3 regions of the Streptomyces sp. NPDC051569 genome follow, and region 2 is predicted to be linked to each of the others. Evidence: riboswitches for the same ligand, from Rfam matches in the RefSeq annotation. Region 2 holds a riboswitch; each other region holds the start of a gene.
What was found. Region 2 has a riboswitch for cobalamin ahead of ACIBAE_RS24805 (cobalamin biosynthesis protein). Riboswitches for the same ligand answer to the same signal wherever they lie in the genome.
Positions count from the first base shown of each region.

Region 1: linked by a shared signal. The riboswitch ahead of ACIBAE_RS00890 (ribonucleoside-diphosphate reductase subunit alpha) and the one ahead of ACIBAE_RS24805 (cobalamin biosynthesis protein) in region 2 are both predicted to bind cobalamin.
Region 3: linked by a shared signal. The riboswitch ahead of ACIBAE_RS28440 (CbtB-domain containing protein) and the one ahead of ACIBAE_RS24805 (cobalamin biosynthesis protein) in region 2 are both predicted to bind cobalamin.

Region 1 is NZ_JBITDJ010000001.1:216,123-223,707, forward strand. Features, by position in the region: gene ACIBAE_RS00870 (tetratricopeptide repeat protein) at 1-652, shown strand, start outside; gene def (peptide deformylase) at 773-1,429, shown strand; gene ACIBAE_RS00880 (D-Ala-D-Ala carboxypeptidase family metallohydrolase) at 1,619-2,356, shown strand; gene ACIBAE_RS00885 (ribonucleotide-diphosphate reductase subunit beta) at 2,609-3,637, opposite strand; gene ACIBAE_RS00890 (ribonucleoside-diphosphate reductase subunit alpha) at 3,637-6,048, opposite strand; cobalamin riboswitch at 6,192-6,324, opposite strand; gene ACIBAE_RS00895 (Uma2 family endonuclease) at 6,455-7,018, shown strand; gene mctP (monocarboxylate uptake permease MctP) at 7,075-7,585, opposite strand, start outside.
Region 2 is NZ_JBITDJ010000021.1:23,303-30,887, forward strand. Features, by position in the region: gene ACIBAE_RS24785 (cobyrinate a,c-diamide synthase) at 1-22, opposite strand, end outside; gene cobO (cob(I)yrinic acid a,c-diamide adenosyltransferase) at 16-615, opposite strand; gene ACIBAE_RS24795 (putative cobaltochelatase) at 615-2,759, opposite strand; gene ACIBAE_RS24800 (cobyric acid synthase) at 2,875-4,461, opposite strand; gene ACIBAE_RS24805 (cobalamin biosynthesis protein) at 4,458-5,456, opposite strand; cobalamin riboswitch at 5,489-5,633, opposite strand; gene ACIBAE_RS24810 (hypothetical protein) at 5,704-5,934, opposite strand; gene ACIBAE_RS24815 (anion permease) at 5,931-7,199, opposite strand; gene ACIBAE_RS24820 (class II aldolase/adducin family protein) at 7,522-7,585, shown strand, end outside.
Region 3 is NZ_JBITDJ010000033.1:27,129-34,713, forward strand. Features, by position in the region: gene ACIBAE_RS28410 (SDR family NAD(P)-dependent oxidoreductase) at 1-392, opposite strand, end outside; gene ACIBAE_RS28415 (hypothetical protein) at 594-1,145, shown strand; gene ACIBAE_RS28420 (Mut7-C RNAse domain-containing protein) at 1,260-1,994, opposite strand; gene ACIBAE_RS28425 (GNAT family N-acetyltransferase) at 2,070-2,636, opposite strand; gene ACIBAE_RS28430 (GlsB/YeaQ/YmgE family stress response membrane protein) at 2,907-3,170, shown strand; gene ACIBAE_RS28435 (histidine phosphatase family protein) at 3,260-3,931, opposite strand; cobalamin riboswitch at 4,047-4,197, shown strand; gene ACIBAE_RS28440 (CbtB-domain containing protein) at 4,237-4,461, shown strand; gene ACIBAE_RS28445 (CbtA family protein) at 4,482-5,279, shown strand; gene cbiE (precorrin-6y C5,15-methyltransferase (decarboxylating) subunit CbiE) at 5,461-6,732, shown strand; gene cobM (precorrin-4 C(11)-methyltransferase) at 6,729-7,487, shown strand.

The DNA of each region.
Region 1 (7,585 bases), on a different contig from region 2:
TCAGCACAGCGTCGAGGCCAACGGCGAGCCGGAAGGCATGGAGCTGGGCAGCGCGGCCGTCCGGCTCTCGCCCGAGGGCGAGGCCGAGGTCGTCTGGGGCCGCAGGCTCGACCCGGCCAGGATCGAGGTGCTGTCGATCCCGCTGCCGTCGTCCGGGCGGCGCTGGGGCGAGGTCGTGCTGCACGACGGTGTGCCGAACGGCGAGCGTGTCACGTCCGCGAGCCCGGACGGCGCCACCCGCGCGTACCCGGTCTTCGACGAGATCGAGTTGTGGGCCCCCTCACCCGTACCCACCTGGGTGGTGCTGCTGGAGGCCGCCACCGAGGAGGACCGGGACGCCCTGGAGCGGCTGGCCGCCGACGCCGGGTTCGCCGCCGAGGACTGGTCGTCCTCCGTACGGCTGCTCTGCCGCGCCTGCTCGGAGAGCCGGATGCCGAGCGCCGAGGGGGACGGCGAGCATCTCGACCCGCACGACCACAGCGAGCCGGGCCACCCGGGGCCGCTGGGGCACCGTACGGCCGGTGAGCTGTGGGTCCCGGAGCGCGAGTGCGGGATCGCGGCGCCGCCGGGGCTGGTCCGTGGCCTGCTCGACGGCTGGGTCGCGGACAGCCCGGACACCCGTGAGTGGCGGGATCTCGAAGAGGTCTGCTGAGCGCCGCCGCCGGTCGCTGTCGCCGAGCGCTCCTGGCGCTGCCCGTAGGCTGTACGCCTTTAGGCTGTACGGGCACATCGTGCGGGCAGCATCGGGAACCGAGGAAGGCGTACTGCGGACATGGCGCAGCAGGAGACGGACCAGCGGAACGACAGCGACACCTCCGTGGCGGGGCCGGGGAACGGGTTCCTCGTGGACACGGAGGACGCCGAGGCGCGTGAGCTGGCGTACCGCGAGCGGGGCACGTCCCGCCCGATCACCGTCGTCGGGAATCCCGTGCTCCACAAGGAGTGCGAGGACGTCACGGAGTTCGACGACAAGCTCGCCGCGCTGATCGACGACATGTTCGCCAGCCAGCACACGGCCGAGGGCGTGGGTCTGGCCGCCAACCAGATCGGTGTGGACCTGAAGGTCTTCGTCTACGACTGCCCGGACGACGACGGCGTGCGGCATGTGGGCGCCATCTGCAACCCGGTCCTGGAGGAGCTGCCGCCGGGGGAGCGCCATCTGGACGACTCCAACGAGGGCTGCCTGTCCGTGCCCACGGCGTACGCCTCGCTGCCGCGTCCCGACTACGCGGTGGTCAGCGGCCAGGACGCCGAGGGCAAGCCGATCCGGGTGGAGGGCACCGGCTACTTCGCGCGCTGCCTCCAGCACGAGACGGACCACCTGTACGGCTACCTGTACATCGACCGTCTCTCGAAGCGGGACCGCAAGGACGCGCTGCGGCAGATGGAGGAGAACACCCCTCGCTACGAGATCGTCCCCAACGACTGACGTGTGGGACGTATGACGGTCCCCGCCGGTGCGTCGCCGGTGCGCCCGGGAGCGGGCCGGCGGCGCGCGGCGCCGTCGGCGGGGACCAAGTGGCCCTTTCCGGGCCGGGGTTGACGCGCGTCGACCGGTAGGCCAGTCTCGGCCTCGGCGCCGCCCTGTCCACCTGTGAGTCCCTGTGAGGGAGATCCGATGCTCAGACGTCCGCTCCGCCTGCTGCTCAGCTTTGTCATGGCCATGTCTTTTGCTTGGGCCGGTACGCTCGCCACGGCGGGCACCGCGCACGCCGACGGCTGCTACACCTGGTCGCGCACACTCTCCCAGGGCGCCTCGGGCGCCGATGTCACCCAGCTCCAGATCCGGGTCGCCGGGTACCCCGGCAGCGGCGCCGTGCTCGCCATCGACGGCGCCTACGGACCAGGGACGGCCGCCGCCGTCAAGCGCTTCCAGTCCGCGTACGGGCTGGCCGCCGACGGCGTCGCGGGCCCCGGGACCTTCAGCAAGCTCTACGCGCTCCAGGACGACGACTGCACACCGGTCCACTTCAGCTACGCCGAGCTGAACGACTGCAACACCACCTGGGCGGGCGGAGCGGTCGACGCCACCACCGCCAAGTCCAACGCCCTGCGCACGATGTGGAAGCTGGAAGCGCTCCGGCACGCGCTGGGCGACAAGCCGATCACCGTGACGAGCGGCTTCCGCTCCCAGGCATGCAACAGTTCGGTCGGCGGAGCGGCGAGCAGCCGTCATCTGTACGGTGACGCCGCCGACCTCGCCGCCGGAGCGAACTCCCTGTGCGCCCTGGACCTGGAGGCCCGCAACCACGGCTTCAACGGCATCCTCGGCCCCGGCTACCCGGACCACGGCGACCACGCTCACGTCGACCACCGGCCGAGCCGCTTCTGGTCGGCGCCCAACTGCGGTATCTGACCGCGCCTCTCCGTACGGACGAGCGCGCTCCGCCCGGCCGGTGCGGCCGGCACCGTGTGGAGCGCGTCACCGGCGTGCCCGCCGGCCGTGCCGGTGGCCAGGGCCGTAACTCCCAGGCCCGTGGCCGGAGTCGGGACCGCCGCACCACATGCCACCAGGCGCGTACGCGCGAGAACGCCCATGCCGGGCACCCTCAGCCGCCGTACGCGCCTGGTGTCGTCCTCGTGGACGCCCTCCCGGACGTCGTCCTTCTCAGAAGTCGTCGTCGAAGCCGACCGTGCCCTCGACCGCGACCTGGTAGGCCGACGGACGGCGCTCGAAGAAGTTCGTCAGCTCCTGGACACCCTGCAGCTCCATGAAGGAGAACGGGTTCTCCGAGCCGTACACCGGGGCGAAACCGAGGCGCTGGAGGCGCTGGTCGGCGACGCACTGGAGGTACTCGCGCATCGACTCGGTGTTCATGCCCGGCAGGCCGTCGCCGCACAGGTCGCGGCCGAACTGGAGCTCCGCCTCGACGGCCTCCTTCAGCATGTCCGTGACCTGCTGCTGGAGGGCGTCGTCGAACAGCTCCGGCTCCTCCTTGCGGACCGTGTCCACGACCTCGAACGCGAAGTTCATGTGCATGGTCTCGTCCCGGAACACCCAGTTTGTGCCGGTGGCGAGACCGTGCAGCAGACCGCGCGAGCGGAACCAGTACACGTACGCGAAGGCGCCGTAGAAGAACAGCCCCTCGATGCAGGCCGCGAAGCAGATCAGGTTGAGCAGGAAGCGCCGGCGGTCCGCCTGCGTCTCCAGCCGGTCGATCTTCTCGACCGAGTCGATCCACTTGAAGCAGAACTGCGCCTTCTCGCGGATCGACGGGATCTCCTCCACCGCGTCGAAGGCCGCCGCGCGGTCCGCCGGGTCGGGCAGATACGTGTCCAGCAGGGTCAGATAGAACTGGACGTGCACGGCCTCCTCGAAGAGCTGGCGGGAGAGGTACAGCCGCGCCTCGGGGGAGTTGATGTGCTTGTAGAGCGTCAGCACCAGGTTGTTCGACACGATCGAGTCGCCCGTCGCGAAGAACGCGACCAGCCGGCCGATCATGTGCTGCTCGGCGGGGCTGAGCTTGGCGAGGTCGGCGACGTCGGAGTGGAGGTCGACCTCCTCCACCGTCCAGGTGTTCTTGATCGCGTCCCGGTAGCGGTCGTAGAAGTCCGGGTAGCGCATCGGCCGCAGCGTCAGTTCGAAGCCGGGGTCCAGCAGGTTCTTCGTCTTCTCGGTGGAGATCTCGGTGGACATCACTGACAGGCCTCGCAGGACTCGGGGTTTTCCAGGGAGCAGGCGATCGCGTCCGCGTCGGGAGCCGTGGGACCGGCCTGCTGGAGGGGGATGGCCGCCGCCGGGGAGGCGGTGGCCGCCGCCGCACCACCGCCCGCCGCGCGGGCGATGCGGGTCGCCGGGCGCGAGCGCAGGTAGTACGTCGTCTTGAGCCCCTTCTTCCAGGCGTACGCGTACATCGAGCTGAGCTTCCCGATGGTCGGCGTCTCCAGGAACAGGTTCAGCGACTGGCTCTGGTCGAGGAACGGCGTACGGGCCGCCGCCATGTCGATCAGACCGCGCTGCGGGATCTCCCACGCCGTGCGGTACAGATCGCGGATCTCCGCCGGTACCCAGGTGAAGCCCGCCACCGAGCCGTTGGACTCGCGCAGCGCCTCACGCGTCTGCGCGTCCCAGACACCGAGGTCCTTGAGGTCCCGCACCAGATACGAGTTGACCTGGAGGAACTCACCCGACAGCGTCTCGCGCTTGAAGAGGTTGGAGACCTGCGGCTCGATGCACTCGTACACACCCGCGATGGAGGCGATGGTCGCCGTCGGGGCGATCGCCAGCAGCAGCGAGTTGCGCATGCCGGTCGTGGCGATCCGGGCGCGCAGCGCGGCCCAGCGCTCCGGCCAGGTCAGCTCGACGTCGTAGTGGTCGGGGTGCAGCACACCGCGCGCCGCGCGCGTCTGCGACCACGCGGGGAGCGGGCCACTCCGCTCGGCGAGGTCGCAGGACGCCTCGTACGCGGCGAGCATGATGCGCTCGGCGATCTTCGTGGAGAGCGCGGAGGCCTCGGCGGAGTCGAAGGCGAGGCGCTTCTTGAAGAAGACGTCCTGGAGACCCATCGCGCCCAGGCCCACCGGACGCCACTTGGCGTTGGAGCGGCCGGCCTGGTCGGTCGGGTAGAAGTTGATGTCCACGACCCGGTCGAGGAAGGTCACGGCGGTACGGACGGTCTCGTCGAGCCGTTCCCAGTCGATCTCGCCGGAAGCCAGCACGAACGAGCCCAGGTTGATCGAGCCGAGGTTGCAGACGGCGGTCTCCCCGTCGTCCGTCACCTCCAGGATCTCCGTGCAGAGGTTGGAGGAGTGCACGACCTTGCCGGGCTCGGCCGTCTGGTTGGCCGTGCGGTTCGACGCGTCCTTGAAGGTCATCCAGCCGTTGCCGGTCTGGGCGAGCGTACGCATCATCCGGCCGTACAGCTCACGGGCCGGGATGGTCTTGCGGGCCAGGCCCGCCGCCTCCGCCTCCCGGTAGGCCGCGTCGAAGTCGTCGCCCCACAGGTCGACCAGCTGCGGCACGTCGGCGGGCGAGAACAGCGACCAGTCGCCGTCCGTCTCGACCCGGCGCATGAACTCGTCCGGGATCCAGTGCGCGAGGTTCAGGTTGTGCGTACGCCGGGCGTCCTCACCGGTGTTGTCGCGCAGCTCCAGGAACTCCTCGATGTCGGAGTGCCAGGTCTCCAGGTAGACGGCGGCGGCGCCCTTGCGCCGGCCGCCCTGGTTCACGGCGGCGACCGAGGCGTCCAGGGTCTTCAGGAACGGGACGATGCCGTTGGAGTGACCGTTGGTGCCACGGATCAGCGAACCGCGCGAGCGGACCCGGGAGTACGAGAGGCCGATGCCGCCCGCGTGCTTCGACAGCCGGGCCACCTGGTGGTAGCGGTCGTAGATCGAGTCCAGCTCGTCCAGCGGGGAGTCCAGCAGGTAGCAGGACGACATCTGCGGGTGGCGCGTACCGGAGTTGAAGAGGGTCGGCGAGGACGGCAGGTAGTCCAGGCGGCTCATCAGCCCGTACAGCGCGGCGACCTCGTCCAGCGCGCGGACGCTGTCGTCCTCGGCGAGGCCGGAGGCGACGCGGAGCATGAAGTGCTGCGGCGTCTCGATGACCTGGCGGGTGATCGGGTGCCGGAGCAGGTAGCGGCTGAAGAGCGTCCGCAGCCCGAAGTAACCGAAGCGGTCGTCGGCGGCCGGATCGATCATCTCGTCGAGGCGGGACGCGTGCAGCGTCACGAAGTCGGCCGTCCGGTCGGCGATCAGGCCCTCGCGGTGGCCGACGGCGACCGACGCGGAGAACGACACCGCGCCCTGTCCGGCCGCTTCCTCGGCGATGGTGCGGGTGAGCAGCCGGGCGGCCAGCCGGGAGTAGGCCGGGTCCTCGGAGATCAGTCCTGCGGCTGCCTCGGTGGCGAGCTCACGCAACTCGGCCTCGTCCGACCGGGCGTTGCGGCCGCGCAGCGCGGCGGCCGCGACCTTGCCGGGGTCGGTGTCGGGCAGATCGGCGGTCAGGTCCGTCAGGACCCGCAGCAGCGCGGTCCCCGGTTCGTCGGTCACCTGTGCGGCGGCCTCGGACGTGCCTGAAACCGGATCGGCTGGCGCGATGGTCACGTGGTGCTCTCCCTCGCTCGGCTCTGGGCCGTCGGGAGGGGAGCGGGGGCGCGCACAGCCGTACGACCCGTATACGGGCAGCACGAGGTGTGGCGTCCACCGGCCCAGCCTCGAGGCCCGGACGTCTTGGCACCCGGATCGGTCGAGCCGGATGCGCTGCCGGCAGGTGTTCGGACTCGTGGGTACGACGAAGCACACCACATCACACCGTTGCGGGACAGTTCCGGATTCGCACCGGATTCCCCTGCGTCGACAGCGAGCACGAGCATACATGTGGGGGCCTGTTCATGAACGTGCCCCCACATGTTGTGTCGTGCGGCACTTCTCCCCTGCTGTCGGCCCCCTCCGCTATCGTCGGAAGGACCAAGGAGGTGCCCCGATGACGGCCATCGATTACGCGACGTAGATCCTCCCGGAGGAGTTCGACGAGGCCACCCGGATACTGGCCCGCACCATCGAGGGCATCCGGCTGGAACTCATCGACGGGAAGATCAGGAGCAGGGTTGTGCCGGACGGGGATCACGGGCGCATCATCGAGTGGCTGACACGCATCTGCATGCAGTCGCGCCCGGAGCTGTGGCTCTATCCCGACCAGGGGCTCAAGGTGCAGGCCTACCGTAAGGGCCGGGCCCGGCCGGACGGCTCCCTGGCGCTCAGCGGCGCTTTCGTCGGCCAGGGCGAGTGGGGCGACGCCGCCCCGGTTCTGATGGCGGTCGAGGTCACCTCGTACGACTCCGACTCCGACTCCGATGAGCGGGACCGGGTGGAGAAGCCGCGCGCGTACGCGCAGACCAAGATCCCGGTCTATCTGCTGATCGACCGGGACAGCTGCGAGGTGACGGTCTACAGCGAGCCTGACGGGGTGCGGTACGAGAGCGCGCGCACCGTGCCGTTCGGCAAGGGGATCACGCTGCCCGATCCGGTGGGGATCACGCTGGAGACCGAGGCGCTCAAGGAATGGGTGCGCTGAGCGGCGGACGGGCCGCCGGGTGAGCCGGCGGCCCGTCCCTCTCCTGAGCGGCCGCGTCAGTGCACCGGGTCCGCCGCCGTGGCGGGTGGCAGTTCGGCCACCACGCCCGGGTCACCGGCGTCGGCCGTGTAGTCGGAAGGGCTCGTCTCGTCGATGCCGTCCGGCGCCTTCGCCGCGCGCAGCACGAACGTCAGCACGAGCGTCACCACCACGTTGAGCACGAACGCGGTGAGTCCGATGTAGCCGATCTCCCCGAGCCCGGGGATCTCGTTCGACGATCCGCCGAAGTGCTTCTGCGTCGGGCTGGCGACGCCGTACGCGGCGGCCGTGCCGTACGCCATACCGGCGGCCCAGCCGGCGAGCAGCGCCCAGCGGTGGAACCAGCGGGTGAACAGGCCGCCGACCAGCGCCGGCATCGTCTGGAGGATCCAGATGCCGCCCAGCAGCTGGAAGTTGATCGCGACCGTCTTGTCCATGGACAGCACGAAGGCCAGCGCGCCCACCTTCACCAGCAGCGAGACCAGCTTGGAGACCTTGGTTTCCTGCGCCGGGGTCGCGTCGGGCTTG
Region 2 (7,585 bases):
CCAGGCGCGGGACGTTCACCACTCGATGCCCCTCTGGCCCTTCTGACCCGCGTCCATCGGGTGCTTGACCTTGGTCATCTCCGTGACGAGGTCGGCGAAGTCCAGCAGTTCCGGCGGCGCGTTGCGCCCGGTGATCACCACGTGCTGGGTGCCGGGACGGGTGCGCAGCACCTCGATCACCTCGGCGGTGTCCACCCAGCCCCAGTGCAGCGGGTAGGCGAATTCGTCGAGGACGTACAACCGGTGCGTCTCGGCCGCCAGATCACGCTTGACCTGCTCCCAGCCCTCGCGCGCCGCCTCCTCGTTGGACAGCTGGCTGTCGCGCTGCACCCAGGACCAGCCCTCGCCCATCTTGTGCCAGGCCACGGAACCGCCCTCGCCGCTCGCCCCCAGCACCTTCAGGGCCTGCTCCTCGCCGACCTTCCACTTCGCGGACTTCACGAACTGGAAGACCCCGATCGGCCACCCCTGGGTCCAGGCGCGCAGCGCCAGCCCGAACGCCGCCGTCGACTTACCCTTGCCGGTCCCCGTGTGGACGAGAACGAGCGGGCGGTTGCGGCGCTGACGGGTGGTGAGACCGTCGTCCGGTACGGTTTCCGGCTGTCCCTGCGGCATTATGCGGCCCTCCTGGGTGCGTTGGTTCCCTGTACGTCCCTGACCAGCCCGGCGATGCTGTCGGCGCGCAGCTCGTCCAGGGTGATGGCCATGCCCTCCAGATCGGCCGCGAGCGCGCCCGCGAGACCGAGCCGTACGGGCCCCGACTCGCAGTCCACGACCACCGACGCCGTCCCGTCCGCCGCGTGCAGCCGCGCCGCGCGTGACGCGAGCGCCACCGGGTCGGGGCCGCCCGCCGCGCGTGAGCCGCGCGCGCCGGTCGCCCGGCCGTCCGTCACCACCACGAGCAGCGGGCGGCGCGCGGGATCGCGCATCCGTTCCACCCGCAGGACGTCATGCGCCTTGAGCAGCCCGGCCGCGAGCGGAGTGCGCCCGCCCGTCGGGAGCGACTCCAGCCGGGCCGCCGCAGCGTCCACCGACGACGTGGGGGGCAGCGCGACCTCGGCGTCCTTGCCCCGGAAGGTGACCAGCCCGACCTTGTCGCGGCGCTGGTACGCGTCGAGCAGCAGCGACAGCACGGCGCCCTTCACGGCGCTCATCCGCTGCCGGGCCGCCATCGACCCGGACGCGTCGACCACGAAGAGCACGAGATTCCCCTCGCGCCCCTCCCGGGTCGCCTGCCGCAGATCGTCCCGGCGGACCACCAGGCCCGGGCCGCTCCGCCCGCGCGCCCGCTGGTGCGGGGCGGCGGCCTGCACGGTCGCCGCGAGATGCAGCTTGGTCAGGGCGCCGCGCGGGTGCCGCGAACCGGTCGTCCTGCCGTGCTCGGTGCGCGCCCGCGACCGGCGCCCGGCCGCGCCCTCACCCAGACCCGGGACGCTCAGCATCTTGGTGCGGAACGGCTCCGCGGACCGTACGGCGGACTGGTCACCGGCGCTGGCGCGCTGGGGCCCTCCGCCCTCGGGCGTGCTCTCCGGCGCGGTCCCCGGTTCCGGCCGCGCGGGCGTGTCGTCCTGCCCCGAGGTGTCCTGGGGCGGCGTGTCGGATTCCTCCGGGCCGGATCGCGGCGGCTGCCCGCCCCCGCCGCCGGGTCCGTCAGGACCGTCGGGCCCGTCGGGATCGGGGTCGTGGTCCGGGTCGTCGTCCCCGTCGGGGCCCTGGCCGTTCGTACCGCTCGCGTCGTTCCCCTCGTCGCCGGCGAACCGCTCCAGCGTGTCGTCTAGCTTCTCCTCGTCCAGACCCGGCGCGTCGAACGGATTGCGGCGCCGCCGGTGCGGCAGGGCGAGCAGCGCGGCCTGCCGTACGTCCTCGGCGGTGACATCCGTACGACCCGCCCACGCGGCCAGCGCCGTCGCGGTCCTCGCCATCACGATGTCCGCCCGCATCCCGTCGACCTCGAAGGCGGCGCAGGTCGCGGCGATCTGCAGCAGCGCCGCGTCACCGAGCCGCACCCCGGGCAGGAGGGCGCGCGCGGCGGAGACGCGCTCCCGCAGCGCGCTCTCCTCGTCGGCCCAGCGCGCGGCGAAGCCGGCCGGATCGTCGTCGTACGCGAGCCGCCGCCGTACGACCTCCACCCGCAGCTCCGGCTCGCGCGAGGCCGCGACCTCGACCGTGAGGCCGAACCGGTCGAGCAACTGCGGCCGCAGCTCGCCCTCTTCGGGGTTCATCGTCCCGACGAGCAGGAAGCGCGCGGCGTGCCGTACGGAGACGCCTTCCCGCTCCACGTACGAAGCACCCATGGCGGCCGCGTCCAGCAGCAGGTCCACCAGGTGGTCGTGGAGCAGATTGACCTCGTCGACGTACAGCACGCCCCGGTGCGCGTCCGCGAGCAGCCCGGGCTCGAAAGCCTTCACGCCCTCCGCCAGAGCCCGTTCGATGTCCAGCGCCCCGACGAGCCGGTCCTCGGAGGCGCCGACGGGCAGCTCGACCATCCGGGCCGGCCGGGATATCCCGGGACCGCTCTCGTGCGGGCCGTCCGGGCAGCCGGGATCGGGCGCGGCGGGATCGCAGCTGAACCGGCAGCCGGCGACGGCCGCCACCTCGGGCATCAGTGTCGCGAGGGCCCGTACGGCCGTGGACTTGGCCGTGCCCTTCTCGCCGCGTACGAGGACACCGCCCACGGCGGGACTGACCGCGTTGAGCAGCAGGGCCAGCCGCAGATCGTCCATCCCCACGACGGCGGTGAACGGGAAAGGCGTGCTCATATGCTGATCGCTCCTTCGTACTGCTTCACGGCTTCAAGCGGCTTCACGGCGTCACACGGCTGTACCGTCCCGCGCGGCTGACGCGGCTGACGCGGCCGACGCGCCTCGACGGTCGTCATGGCGCCCCCGGCGGGATGAAGGGCAGCCCGGCCGGGGCCCCCTCCTCGATCAGACGCAGCAGCGCGTCCGTGTCGGCGTGCTCCTCGATGAGGTCGCCGAGCAGGTCGAGCTGCTCCTCGCGCAGCGCTCCGAAGCTCGTGTCGGGCGCCGGGACGAAACGCCGGCCGGCCGCCCGCGCCACCTCCGTCAGGAACCGCCGCCGGAACGCGTCGCTCTCCAGCGCCCCGTGCCAGTGCGTGCCCTGGACGGCCCCCACCCGGCAACCGTCCAGCGGCGTTCCCCGCTCGTCCGAGACGAACGCCTCGCCGCCGCGCACCTCCGCGACGCCGTGATGGATCTCGTACCCCTCGACGGCTTCGCCGAGGGCCGTCCCGGCCGGCCTGGCCAGGGTCTTCTCCCGGTCGAACCTGACCCGCACGGGCAGCAGGCCGAGACCCGCCACGGCCCCCGCCCGCGACTCCACCTCGTCCTCGATGTGCTCGCCCAGGATCTGGTAGCCGCCGCAGATGCCCAGCACGGGACGCCCCTCGGCGGCCCGCCGGACGATCGCGTCGGCCAGCCCGCGCTCCCGCAGCCATGCCAGCGCCTTGACCGTGCCGCGGGTGCCCGGCAGGACCACCAGATCGGCGTCGGCCAGCTCCTCGGCCCGGTCCACGAAGCGCACCACGACCCCCGGCTCGGCCGCCAGCGCGTCCACGTCCGTGAAGTTGGACATCAGGGGTACGGCGCAGACCGCGACCCGCAGCACGTCCTCGCCGTACGGGGCGGACGCCGGTGACTCGCGGACGGCGCCGCGCACCGAGACCCGCAGCCCGTCCTCCTCGTCGATGCCCAGACCGTGCCGGAACGGCAGCACGCCCAGCGTGGCCCGCCCGGTCAGCCCGCGCAGCATCTCCAGACCCGGCTCCAGCAGCGACACGTCGCCCCGGAACTTGTTGACGAGATAACCCGCGATCAGATCCTGGTCCTCGGGGCTCAGCAGCGCGGTCGTCCCGAAGAACGAGGCGAAGACCCCGCCCCGGTCGATGTCCCCGACCACCACCACCGGCAGCCGCGCGGCCCGCGCGATGCCCATGTTGACGATGTCGGTACGGCGCAGATTGATCTCGGCCGGGCTGCCGGCCCCCTCGCAGATCACGGCGTCATACGTGCTCCGCAGCTCCTCCAGGCACTCCAGAACGGTCGCCAGCAGGGCTTCCCGCCCCCCGTGCGGTGTGCTCCCGGGGGACGCCCCGGTCCCGCCGAAGAAGCCGCGCGCACTCATCTCGCCCACCGGCCGCCCCATCAGCACCACCTGGCTGCTGCGGTCACCGCCCGGCTTCAGCAGAACGGGATTCATCAGCGCGGACGGCTCCACACGGGCCGCCTGCGCCTGCATCGCCTGGGCCCGGCCGATCTCCGCGCCCTCGCGCGTCACGAACGAGTTCAGCGACATGTTCTGGCCCTTGAAGGGCGCGACCTTCACCCCCTGGCGTACCAGCCAGCGGCAGATGCCCGCCGTGACGACGCTCTTCCCGGCGTCCGAGGTGGTCCCCGCTATCAGCAGGCCACCGCCGGGCGCGCCCCGACCCATCAGCCTCATCGGCGTTCCTTCCCGCTTCCGGACGTACCCGCCGCACGGGCACGCCGCAGCGCGCCGTACGCGAACCGGCCCGTGACACAGACCGCCAGCGCGAGGGTGTTCACCCGGCGCGACAGCCGTACGGCCCGCTCGATGTCCGCGACCTCGACGGGCCGCCCCGCGCCGTTCAGCACCGGCCGGTGCTCGACCCGGCCGCCGTAAGTCAGCGTCCCGCCGAGGCGTACGCCCAGCGCGCCCGCGAACGACGCCTCCACCGGGCCCGCGTTGGGGCTCGGATGCCGGTGCGCGTCCTGCCGCAGCGCCCGTACGGCTCCGCGCGGACGGCCGCCCGCCAGCACCGCCAGGGCGGCGGTCAGCCGGGCCCCCGGCCAGCCGGCCACATCGTCGAGCCGGGCCGAGGCCCAGCCGAACCGGCGGTACCTGGCGGACCGGTGACCCACCATCGCGTCCAGCGTGTTGACCGCGCGGAACGCCACCAGACCGGGCGCCCCGGCGACCGCTCCCCACACCAGCGCGCCCACCACGGCGTCGGAGGTGTTCTCGGCGACGGACTCCACGACGGCGCGGGCGATCTGCTGCCCGTCCAGGGCCTGGGGGTCGCGTCCGCACAGATGCGGCAGCCGCCGCCTGGCCCGCTCGATGTCCCCGGCGGTGAGCGCCCCGCCGATGGCCCGTGCCTCCCGGCCCAGTGAGGTGCCGCCGACGACGGCCCAGGTGGCGGCGGCGGTCAGGACGGCGGAGGCGGCGGGGCGGTCGCGTACCCCCCGGGCGGCGAGCGCCGCGGCCCCGGCGGCGCCACCGGCGCAGACCAGGGTGTGCAGTGCGCCCCACCCGCGGTGGTCGCGCCAGAGCGTCCGCTCGACAGCCCCCGCGGCCGTACCGAACGCGGCGACCGGATGCCCCCGGCGTGGATCGCCGAACATCCGGTCGGCGAGGAGGCCGGCGGTGGCGCCGTACGCGAAGATCCGCTCGGCGGCTGAACCCCAGCCAGGCATGGCGACATGTCCTCACTCAGGGTCCGCGCCCCGGCTCGACGTGATGCGGCGGCGAGAGTTCCTGGCTCCTGGGGGACGAGGCCTCCAGTGACAGTGGCGGGACCGCGCCGGATTCGCACCGGCTTCCTCTTCTGCCTCCGTAAATGGCCCCGGAAGTCCACCACGCTCCGCGAACACCGTCAACTCACCTCTGACCTGCGACGGGACAGTGTGCCGCGCCCCACACGGCACGCGTTCGGTGGCCGGGTCAGGCGACGATCAGATAGATCCCGTACGCCACGGCCGCCGCGCACAGGGCGAAGCAGGCGTAGGCGCCGATACGGGCCGGTGCCACCACGGGGCCGGCGGCGCCCCGCCCGGACGCGGAGTCCCGCTTGGCGAGACCCACGATGCCCAGGGTGAACAGGCCGACGAGCCCGATCGTGGCCACGAGGCTGACGCCGAAGACGGAGCCGAGAGCCGCCCAGTCGATGTTCATGCGGCTTGTTCCTTTACCGGGGTGGGTGCCGGGGCAGCTGCCGGAGCCGCTGTCTTGACGGGTCGTGCCGGGTCGGCGGCCGGGAGGTCCTGCGCGCCGCCGGCGGCTGCCACGGGCGGCGGGGCGACGGCGGTGACGGCGGCCGCCACCGGTGCGGTCGGGCCGCCGGTCTCCGTGACATTCGTGTGGTCGACCGGACGGCGGCGCGAGGCGAGCCAGATCCCGCCGGAGGCCGCGACGAGCAGGACGGCCACGGCCGCGACGCCCCAGCTGCCCTGGCGGGTCAGGAACTCCGCGCCGGCGGCGACCAGGCCCGCGGCGGGCAGGGTCAGGCCCCAGGCGATGAACATCCGGGTCGCGGTCGACCAGCGGACCACCCCGCCCTTGCGGCCGAGGCCGGAGCCCATCACGGCGCCCGAGACGGACTGCGTGGTGGAGAGCGAGAAGCCCAGGTGCGAGGAGGCCAGGATGACGGTCGCGGCGCTGGTCTGGGCGGCGAAGCCCTGCTGCGGCCGGAGATCGGTGAGGCCGGCGCCCATGGTGCGGATGATCCGCCAGCCGCCGAGATACGTACCGAACGCGATCGCCGTACCGGCGGAGACGATGACCCACAGGGGAGGATTGGAGCCGGGGGCGAGGACGCCCCCGGTGACCAGCGCGAGCGTGATGACGCCCATGGTCTTCTGCGCGTCGTTGGTGCCGTGGGCGAGCGAGACGAGACCGGCGGAGGCGATCTGCCCGGCGCGGTAGCCCTTGGCGGTGGCCTTCTCGTCCGTCCCCCGGCCGATCCGGTACGTCAGCCGGGTGGCGAGCAGGGCCGCGAGGCCCGCGACGAGGGGCGCCGCGAGCGCGGGGATCAGGATCTTGGTGATCACGACACCGCCGTTGACCCCGGAGGATCCGACGGACATCAGGGTGGCGCCGATCAGGCCGCCGAAGAGTGCGTGGGAGGAGCTCGACGGCAGGCCGAGCAGCCAGGTGAAGAGATTCCACAGGATGGCGCCGACGAGCGCCGCGAAGATCACTTCTGTCCGGATGCCCTGTTCATTGATGAGCCCGCCGGAGATCGTCTTGGCGACCTCGACGGACAGGAACGCGCCGACGAGATTCAGGACGGCCGACATGGCCACCGCGATCTTGGGTTTCAGGGCGCCGGTCGAGATGGTCGTCGCCATCGCGTTGGCGGTGTCGTGGAAACCGTTGGTGAAGTCGAACACGAGAGCCGTCGCGATCACTATCGCGAGCAGCAGCGTCATGTGCTCCATGTACCCAGGCAATCGTTCGACGTCAGTGGCTCGGTGAACGTAGGGAGTCAGAATGAACGGAAGATGAACAGAGCACGTATGTGCGGTGACTCATGGGGTTTGTCACGTGTGATGTCACCCAGATGTCATTTTCATGTCGTCCGGGAATCGCCCCTCCGCCGCTGAATTCACCTATCCTTCCGCGCCGCTCCCACCCGCTCGCTCCGTCCGGGGACCGGGCCGCCCTCTCCGGAAGCGGAGCCGGAGCCCCCCGGAGCCCGAGCCGGCTTCCGCCGGGCACGGCCGGCTGACAAGATCGCCGGCCGGCTGACAAGATCGCCGCATGACCGGAGAGCCGTCGCGGGACGCGATCGAACAGGCCTGGCAGGACCTCGTGGCCACCGCCC
Region 3 (7,585 bases), on a different contig from region 2:
GCGGTCAGCGCGGGGAGCAGGGCCTGGGTGAGATTGAGGGTGCCGATGACGTTCGTCTCGAACATCTGCCGCCACTGACCGGGGTCGCCCGTGGCCACCGGATCCGCGCCGAGGGCGCCACCGGCGTTGTTGACCAGGACGTCCACGGAGGGGAAACCGGCGAGCTCGGCGGCGAAGGCGTCGACCGCCGGGCGGTCGGTGACGTCCAGGGTGTACGCGGTCGCGAGATGGCCGGCGGCGGTGATCTCCGCCGCGAGCGCCTCGATACGGTCCTTGCGCCGGGCGGTGACGACGACGTGGTAGCCGGCGGCGGCGAGCTGCCGTGCGGTGGCGGCGCCGATGCCACTGCTGGCTCCGGTGATGACGGCGATGGGGGTCCCCGCGGCGGTCATGACGTAACTCCTCGCGCGTGTGATCGATGTGGGCCCAGGATAGGCAGGGGGAGGGCGCGGCCGCGTGCGTCGTCCGGGGCGCGGACCTGGGGACTCACGGACCGGTCGGCGCGGGGGGCGAACGTGCCAGGCGGGTGACCCGGGGCGCGTCGGGGTGAGGGGTGGGCGGGATCGCGATGTGATCATCGGTACCTTCCCGCCATGAGTGTCATGCGCAGAGCGCTGTTGGTGGCGGTGTCCGCCGCTACGGCGGTGGTGATGGCCGCGGGTCCGGGAGCCGGTGCGGAAGCCGGGAGCGCGGGCGGACGGGGTGGCGACCCGGGTCCTGGCGGCGCTCCGGGTGCCGCGCCCGCTCCGGCTTCCATCGCTCCGGAGGCCGATCTGGCGCACCACGGGCACGCGTCCCTGTGGAGCGGTGAACTGACGATGCGGCTGGGGTCCGAGAACCACGGCCCGTCGCCGCTGCCGGACGCGACCGTACGGATCGAATTCTCGGTGCGCCTGGTGGCCGACCAGGCGCTGCCGTCGAACTGCCTGTGGGGCGGGGAGCGGATCGTACTCTGCCGTACGGGGCAGCTCCGGGCGGTCGGGCGGAGCCGGGAGATCGCCTTGGGCCTGAGGACGGTCGGCACTCCGGACGAGGTGGTCGTACGGATCGACACGGCGTGGAACGGCGGCGCGAGCGACCGCAACCTTGAGAACCACCAGCACCGGGTGCTGGTGCCGGCCACCGGGGACCTGTACGCCTTCTGACGGGATCACCCGCATCGCCCGGCGTGGCCCCGCATCGGCTCTGCGTCGGCTGCGTCGGCTCTGCGTCGGCTCCGCGTTGCCCCGATCGTCGGGCGCGTGCGCCCGTCCGCGTCGTCAGGCCGCCGCGCCGCCGAATTCGCGTACGGCGTCCTCGACGATGGCGGCCAGGCGGGCGTGGTGCGCGCCCCTCCAGTACACCTGCCCGCACGCCGTGCACTGCGCGAAGACGTCGTACGCGCGCTGCGTGCCGTGCTCCAACCGCCCCTGGACGGACTCCTTGTCGGCCGCCCCCAGCTCACCGTTGCAGGCGGTGCAGCGGGTCCACGGGGCGAGGGTGGGCGCGAACCGCTCCAGTACGTCGCGGAGCTGGTCGTCGGGGCGGGCGCTGTAGATGTACGCCCCGGCCCAGATCTCGCGCCGCCGCAGCAGCCCCCGGTCGCGGGACAGCATCACCCGGCGTTCCGTGGCGGAGAGAGTGGCCAGGGCCGGGTCGCCGAGGTCCTCGTTCTCGTACGCCGCGTCGACGCCCAGCAGCCGCAGCCGGCGGGCCAGCGTGCCGAGATGGACATCCAGGAGGAAGCGCAGGGGCGCGCCCGGCACGTGCTGCGGTCGGGGCACGGCCCGTACGTCGACGGACTCGCCCGCGGCGGGGAGGTGCGCGACGGACACCTCGCGGCCGTCGACGAGCAGCGGACCGACCTCGGTGAGGGGGACACCCAGCGACTCGACGGCATGGCCGAGGGTGGACGAGCCGTCGGTGAGCAGGGCGGTACGTCCCTCACGTCGCGCCGCCGCGACGAAGAGGCGCAGCTCAGGGGCGAAACTGATCTGGATCTCCGGTCCGTTCACCTCGTCAGCATGTCACCGGGGGAGGGAGTGAGCCAGGGCTTTCCGTGGCCGCCGTCCACACGGGGGACTCGCGCGTCAGGCGGGTCCTGCGGCGGGGCGGCTCAGCGCGGGGGTGGGGCTGGAGGCCGTCAGGTCCAGACGCCAGTTGTTGCACTGCATCAAGTGCCCGGGTGGGTACTCGAACAGGCGGGGGCCCTGAAGCGAGAAGCCCGCTTTCCGGCACAGTGCGTTCGACGCGGGATTGTCCACCGACGGGAAGGCGTGCAGATAGCGGTGCATCCGCTCGGTGCGCGCCTGCTCCACGACGGCCGCGGCCGCGGCGGCGGCGATGCCCCGCCCCTGGAATTCGGTGAGGACCCCCCATCCCGTCTCGTACAGCTGCTCGCCCTGCCAGGTCTGCTCCCAGAAACCGATCGTGCCGACCGGTTCGCCGTCCGGTAGCAGCACGATGCGGAAAATCCGCCCCTTGCCCGTCCGGTCGGCGCTCAGACCGACGTACCGTCTGTGCCGGGTGAGCAGCTGCTCTTCGGTCTCGGGCCCGCCCAGATGGGTCATCAGCTCCGGTGCGTTCGAGGCGCGGAGGAGATCGAGATCGTCCTCCGACCACGGCTCGATCCTCACCGGCGGTGCTTCGGTATTCATGGTGGGCACTGTAGGGCGACGGTCCGACAACCGGCCGCGCCGGCGATCCCGCCGCAGATCACCGTTCACCCGGCTCGCTCAACTCGCCCAACTCGCCCGGTGTGCTGAGTTGCTCGGTCTGTTCGGCTTGCTCGGGCGGCTCGGGCGGCTCGGGCGGCTCCGTCAAACCGGACTGGCGAACTGTCGCATCCTTGGACTGAACGGGCGTTCGGTGGGCAGACGTTTGACGTGCACCACTATCGGTAGCGGGTGTGGTGAGAAGGAGCGGACATGGAGATCTCCGGCATTGTCACGGCCATCGTGATCGGCATCATCATCGGCGTGCTGGGGCGACTGGTGGTGCCCGGGCGCCAGCGCATCGGCGTGCTGCTGACCATCGTCGTCGGTATCGTCGCGGCGCTGATCGGGACGGCGATCGCGGCCGCCGTGGGTGTGGCGAACACCGACGGCCCCGACTGGATCGAATGGATAATCCAGATCGCCCTGGCGGCGGTGGGTGTCGCGGCCCTGGACCGGGCGAGGGCGCGCCACTGAGCGGCTGGGGGCACTCGCGAGCGTGAGTGCCCGCCGGCTTGAGGGTGCTGGAGGACGCTGGTGTGCGCCCCGCGTGTGTGAGGGCGTTCTCAGTGCGGGCCGGTGTGCAGAGGGCGGCCGCTGAGCAGATTCCAACGGCCGTTCCTGCCACTGAGTTCGGTGGCGGACAGAGGTCGCACGTCGACGCGCCAGAACGCCTCCGGGCCGGCGCCGAGGGCGTGGACCGTGGCGGCACGGATGACGTCCGGCTCGGCCACGGCGATGACGCGTCCCCCGGGGTTGTCCGGCGCCTGGCCGGCCGTGCTCGGACGTGTGGTGAGCGCGTCGAGCCAGTGGCCGACGCGGGCGTGCAGCGCTCGGATGGATTCCCCGCCGTGCGGGGCTGACGCGGGATCCGACAGCCAGGCGGAGACCGACTGCGGCTCGGCGGCCGCTACTTCGTCGAGGGTTCTGCCCTGCCAGCGGCCCATCGCGCACGGTGCGAGATCGGCGAGCGGTGACGCGTCCAGGCCGAGCACCTCGGCGGTGCGGCGGCAGCGCCGCGAGGGGGAGACGTACAGGGCGGCGGCGCGGGGGAAGGTCTCCCGTACGGCCTCGGCCTGCCGCAGCCCGGCGGGGTCCAGTTCGTCGGTGTCGCCGTTGTCGCCGTTGTCGCCGGTGTCGTCGGGGACACCGCTGTCACCGGGGACACGGCCGCCGAAGCGGGCTTCACGCAGTGCTGTGCTGATGGCCGGTGAGATGAGCGTCACACGCGTGGTCATACGGCCTCCTCGGTGGTCGCGACGGCCCGTGGCCCTCCCCTGTTTGATGCCTGGCGATCGCCCGTATCCCGCCGTGCGCCCGACCGGTCGGGAAGGGGGGCCTCTTGGCTCGCTTGTCTGTTCGCGGTACCTTCGCGTCGATATCACGACGGCGAGACGGAAGTCCGGTGAGAGCCCGGCACGGTCGCGCCACTGTATGCCGGGTGCCGGCTGCGTACCACGCAGAGGGGCCCGGTGAGTCAGACCCGATGGCCGTCGTGCGAGCTCCACTGACTGGGACGCGAGTTCCCCAAGGAGGTTCTGTCATGGCTCAGGCCATAGCACCCCCGGCCATTTCTCCCACCAGCGCCGCGGTGACCCCTATTCCGCTGCGCGCGGTCCTGCCGTGGGCCGTGTTCGTCGGCACCCTGATGCTGGTGCTGCTGTACTTCGTCGGCGCTGAGCAGGGCGCGACGTCGGTGTTCTCCGGTGCGGGTGTGCACGAGTGGGTGCACGACGGCCGTCACCTGCTCGGCTTTCCCTGCCACTGACCGCTGACGGAGATCACGCAATGCATGCCTCCACCGTCAGAACTCTCCTCGTCCGCGGCATGATCGCGGGCGTGCTGGCCGGACTCTTCGCGTTCGCGCTGGCTTATGTGGCGGGAGAGCCTTCCGTACGGGACTCCATCGCGTTGGAGGAGACGCAGTCCGCGCCCGCTCATCAGCACGGCGCGGCCCATTCCCCGGATGCCTCCGAGGCCTCGGACGAGGAGGAGGAACTCGTCAGCCGGCCGGTCCAGTCGACGTTCGGGCTGGCCACCGGCCTCCTCGTGTACGGGGTGGCTCTGGGCGGAATCGCCTCGCTGGTCTTCTCCGTCAGCCTGGGGAGGATCGGCGGACTGGGTCCGCGGGCGACTTCGGCCCTGATCGCCGGGGCCGCCTTCCTCACCGTCTACCTGGTGCCGTTCCTCAAGTACCCGGCGATGCCACCGGCGGTGGGAAACCCGGACACCATCGGCAAGCGCACCACGATGTACTTCCTCATGATCCTGCTGAGCGTGTTGCTGGCGGCCATCGCCGTCATCGCGGGGAGAAGGCTCGCCCCGCGCCTCGGCAACTGGAACGCGACGGTCGTCGCCGGTGCCGGATACGCCGTCGTCGTCGCCGTGGCCTGCCTTGTCCTGCCCGCCAACACCGATGCCATCCCGGAGGCCTTCCCGGCCGCTCTGCTCTGGGAATTCCGGCTGGCGTCGATCGGCGTACAGGCCCTGCTCTGGACGGCCTTCGGGCTGATCTTCGGGGCGCTGGCCGAGCGGGTGCTCCAGCCGCGTCAGGCGGTGCCGGCCACCGTCCGGACGGCCCCGTAACCCCCCTGCGTGTGCTCGTGGGGCCCGGCGTATTCACGCCGGGCCCCACCGCGTCTCCCGCCCGCGACCTTTCCGCGCGTGCTGTCCGCCGCTCGATGCCCGTCGAGGCTCCGTGCCCCCGGCCAGTAGAGTTCGGGGTCGGCCTTCCCCGGTCATTCCCCCAGTCCAGAGGTATGTGGCAGTGAGCCCTGCACCCCCCGCGCTCCCCGTGACCGTTGTCGGGATCGGCGCCGACGGGTGGCCCGGCCTGGCGGAGGATGCGCGGCGGGCGCTGCGCGAAGCCGATGTGCTGATCGGTGGGCCCCGGCAGCTGGAGCTTCTCCCCGTGGACGAGTGCGGCGGCGAGCGGGTGGCCTGGCCGTCGCCGTTGCGGCCCGCCGTTCCCGGGCTGCTCGCCGCGCACGCCGGCCGGCGGGTCTCCGTGCTGGCCAGCGGGGACCCGATGTTCTACGGGATCGGGCGGGCCCTGTCCGAGGTCGTGGGCGCCGGGGCGTTGCGGGTGCTGCCGCATCCGTCGTCGGTGTCGTACGCCTGCGCGCGGCTCGGCTGGCCCGTGGAGGAGACCGAGGTCGTCACGCTCGTCGGCCGTCCCGCCGAGCGGTTGGCCGCCGCCCTCCACGACGGCCGCCGGATCCTGGTCCTCAGCGCCGGGGCCGCCACCCCCGCCGAGGTCGCGGCGCTGCTGCGTGAGCGGGGGTACGGGCCGAGCCGTATGCACGTACTCGAACAGCTGGGGGCACAGCGGGAACGGCACGTCGACGGCACCGCGCGGGACTGGGCGGAGCCGGCGGGCGATCCGCTGAACGTCGTGGCGGTCGAGTGCCGCCGCGCCCCGGACGCGCCGCGGCTCGGAGCCGTACCCGGCCTGCCGGACACCGCGTACGAGCATGACGGTCAGCTCACCAAGCGTCATGTACGGGCCGCCACGCTGGCCGTGCTCGCGCCCGCGCCCGGGGAGACGCTGTGGGATGTCGGGGGCGGGTCGGGATCGATCGCGGTGGAATGGATGCGTACGCACCATGCGTGTCGTGCGGTGTCGGTGGAGCGCGATCCCGTACGGGCGGAACGTATCGGCCGCAACGCGCGGACTCTCGGCGTCCCCGGCCTGCGGGTCGTCACGGGCGCGGCCCCCGGTGTGCTGGCGGGGCTGCCGGTGCCGGACGCGGTGTTCATCGGCGGCGGGCTGACCGCGCCGGGGCTGCTGGAAGCGTGCTGGGCGGCGCTGCCGGTGGGCGGCCGGCTGGTCGCGAACACGGTGACGCTGGAGTCCGAGGCGCTGCTGGCCGAGTGGTATCGCCGGTTCGGCGGCGACCTCGTACGCCTCGCGGTCGCGCACGCCGTCCCGGTGGGCGGATTCACCGGCTGGCGACAGGCCATGCCGGTCACCCAGTGGGCCGTCACGAAAGACCTTTCGCACGTCCCCTCGGGGGAATCCTCAGGAGAAGAACGATGACGGTGTACTTCATCGGCGCCGGCCCCGGCGCCGCCGACCTGATCACGGTGCGGGGCGCGCGCAGGCTCGCGGAGTGCGGTGTGTGCCTGTACGCGGGAAGCCTGGTGCCGCGCGAACTGCTGGCCGATTGCCCGCCGGACGCGCGGCTCATCGACACGGCCCGGATGGACCTGGACGGCATCACGGCGGAACTGGTCCGCGCGCACGAGGAGGGCCAGGACGTGGCCCGGCTGCACTCCGGTGACCCGTCGGTGTTCAGCGCGGTCGCGGAGCAGATGCGGCGACTGGACGCGGCGGGGGTGCCGTACGAAGTGGTCCCGGGAGTACCGGCGTTCGCGGCGGCGGCAGCCGCCCTGAAGCGCGAACTGACCGTACCGACGGTGGGCCAGACCGTCATCCTGACCCGCGTCGCCCAGCAGGCCACCCCGATGCCGGAGGGCGAGGACCTGGCCACGCTCGGGAAGAGCGGAGCGCTGCTGGTACTGCACCTCGCGGCGAGGTACGTCGACCGGGTCGTGGCGGAACTGCTGCCGCACTACGGCGCGGACTGCCCGGCGGCGGTGGTGGCGATGGCCAGCCGCCCGGACGAACTGGTCCTGCGGGGAACGCTGGGGGACATCGCCGAGCAGGTGAAGGCGGCGGGCGTGGTGCGGACGGCGGTCATCATGGTGGGCCGGACGCTGGGAGCGGAACAGTTCAGGGACAGCCACCTGTACTCACCGGAGCGGGACAGGCGGGAACCGCACGCCTGTTGAGGGGCGAGGGCTGAGGCGGCTGGGAGCCGGGGCGACCGAGGAGCGCGCTGACCGGTCACCGGTCACATGTGACCGGTGAGTGCCGCCAGGGGGCGGAC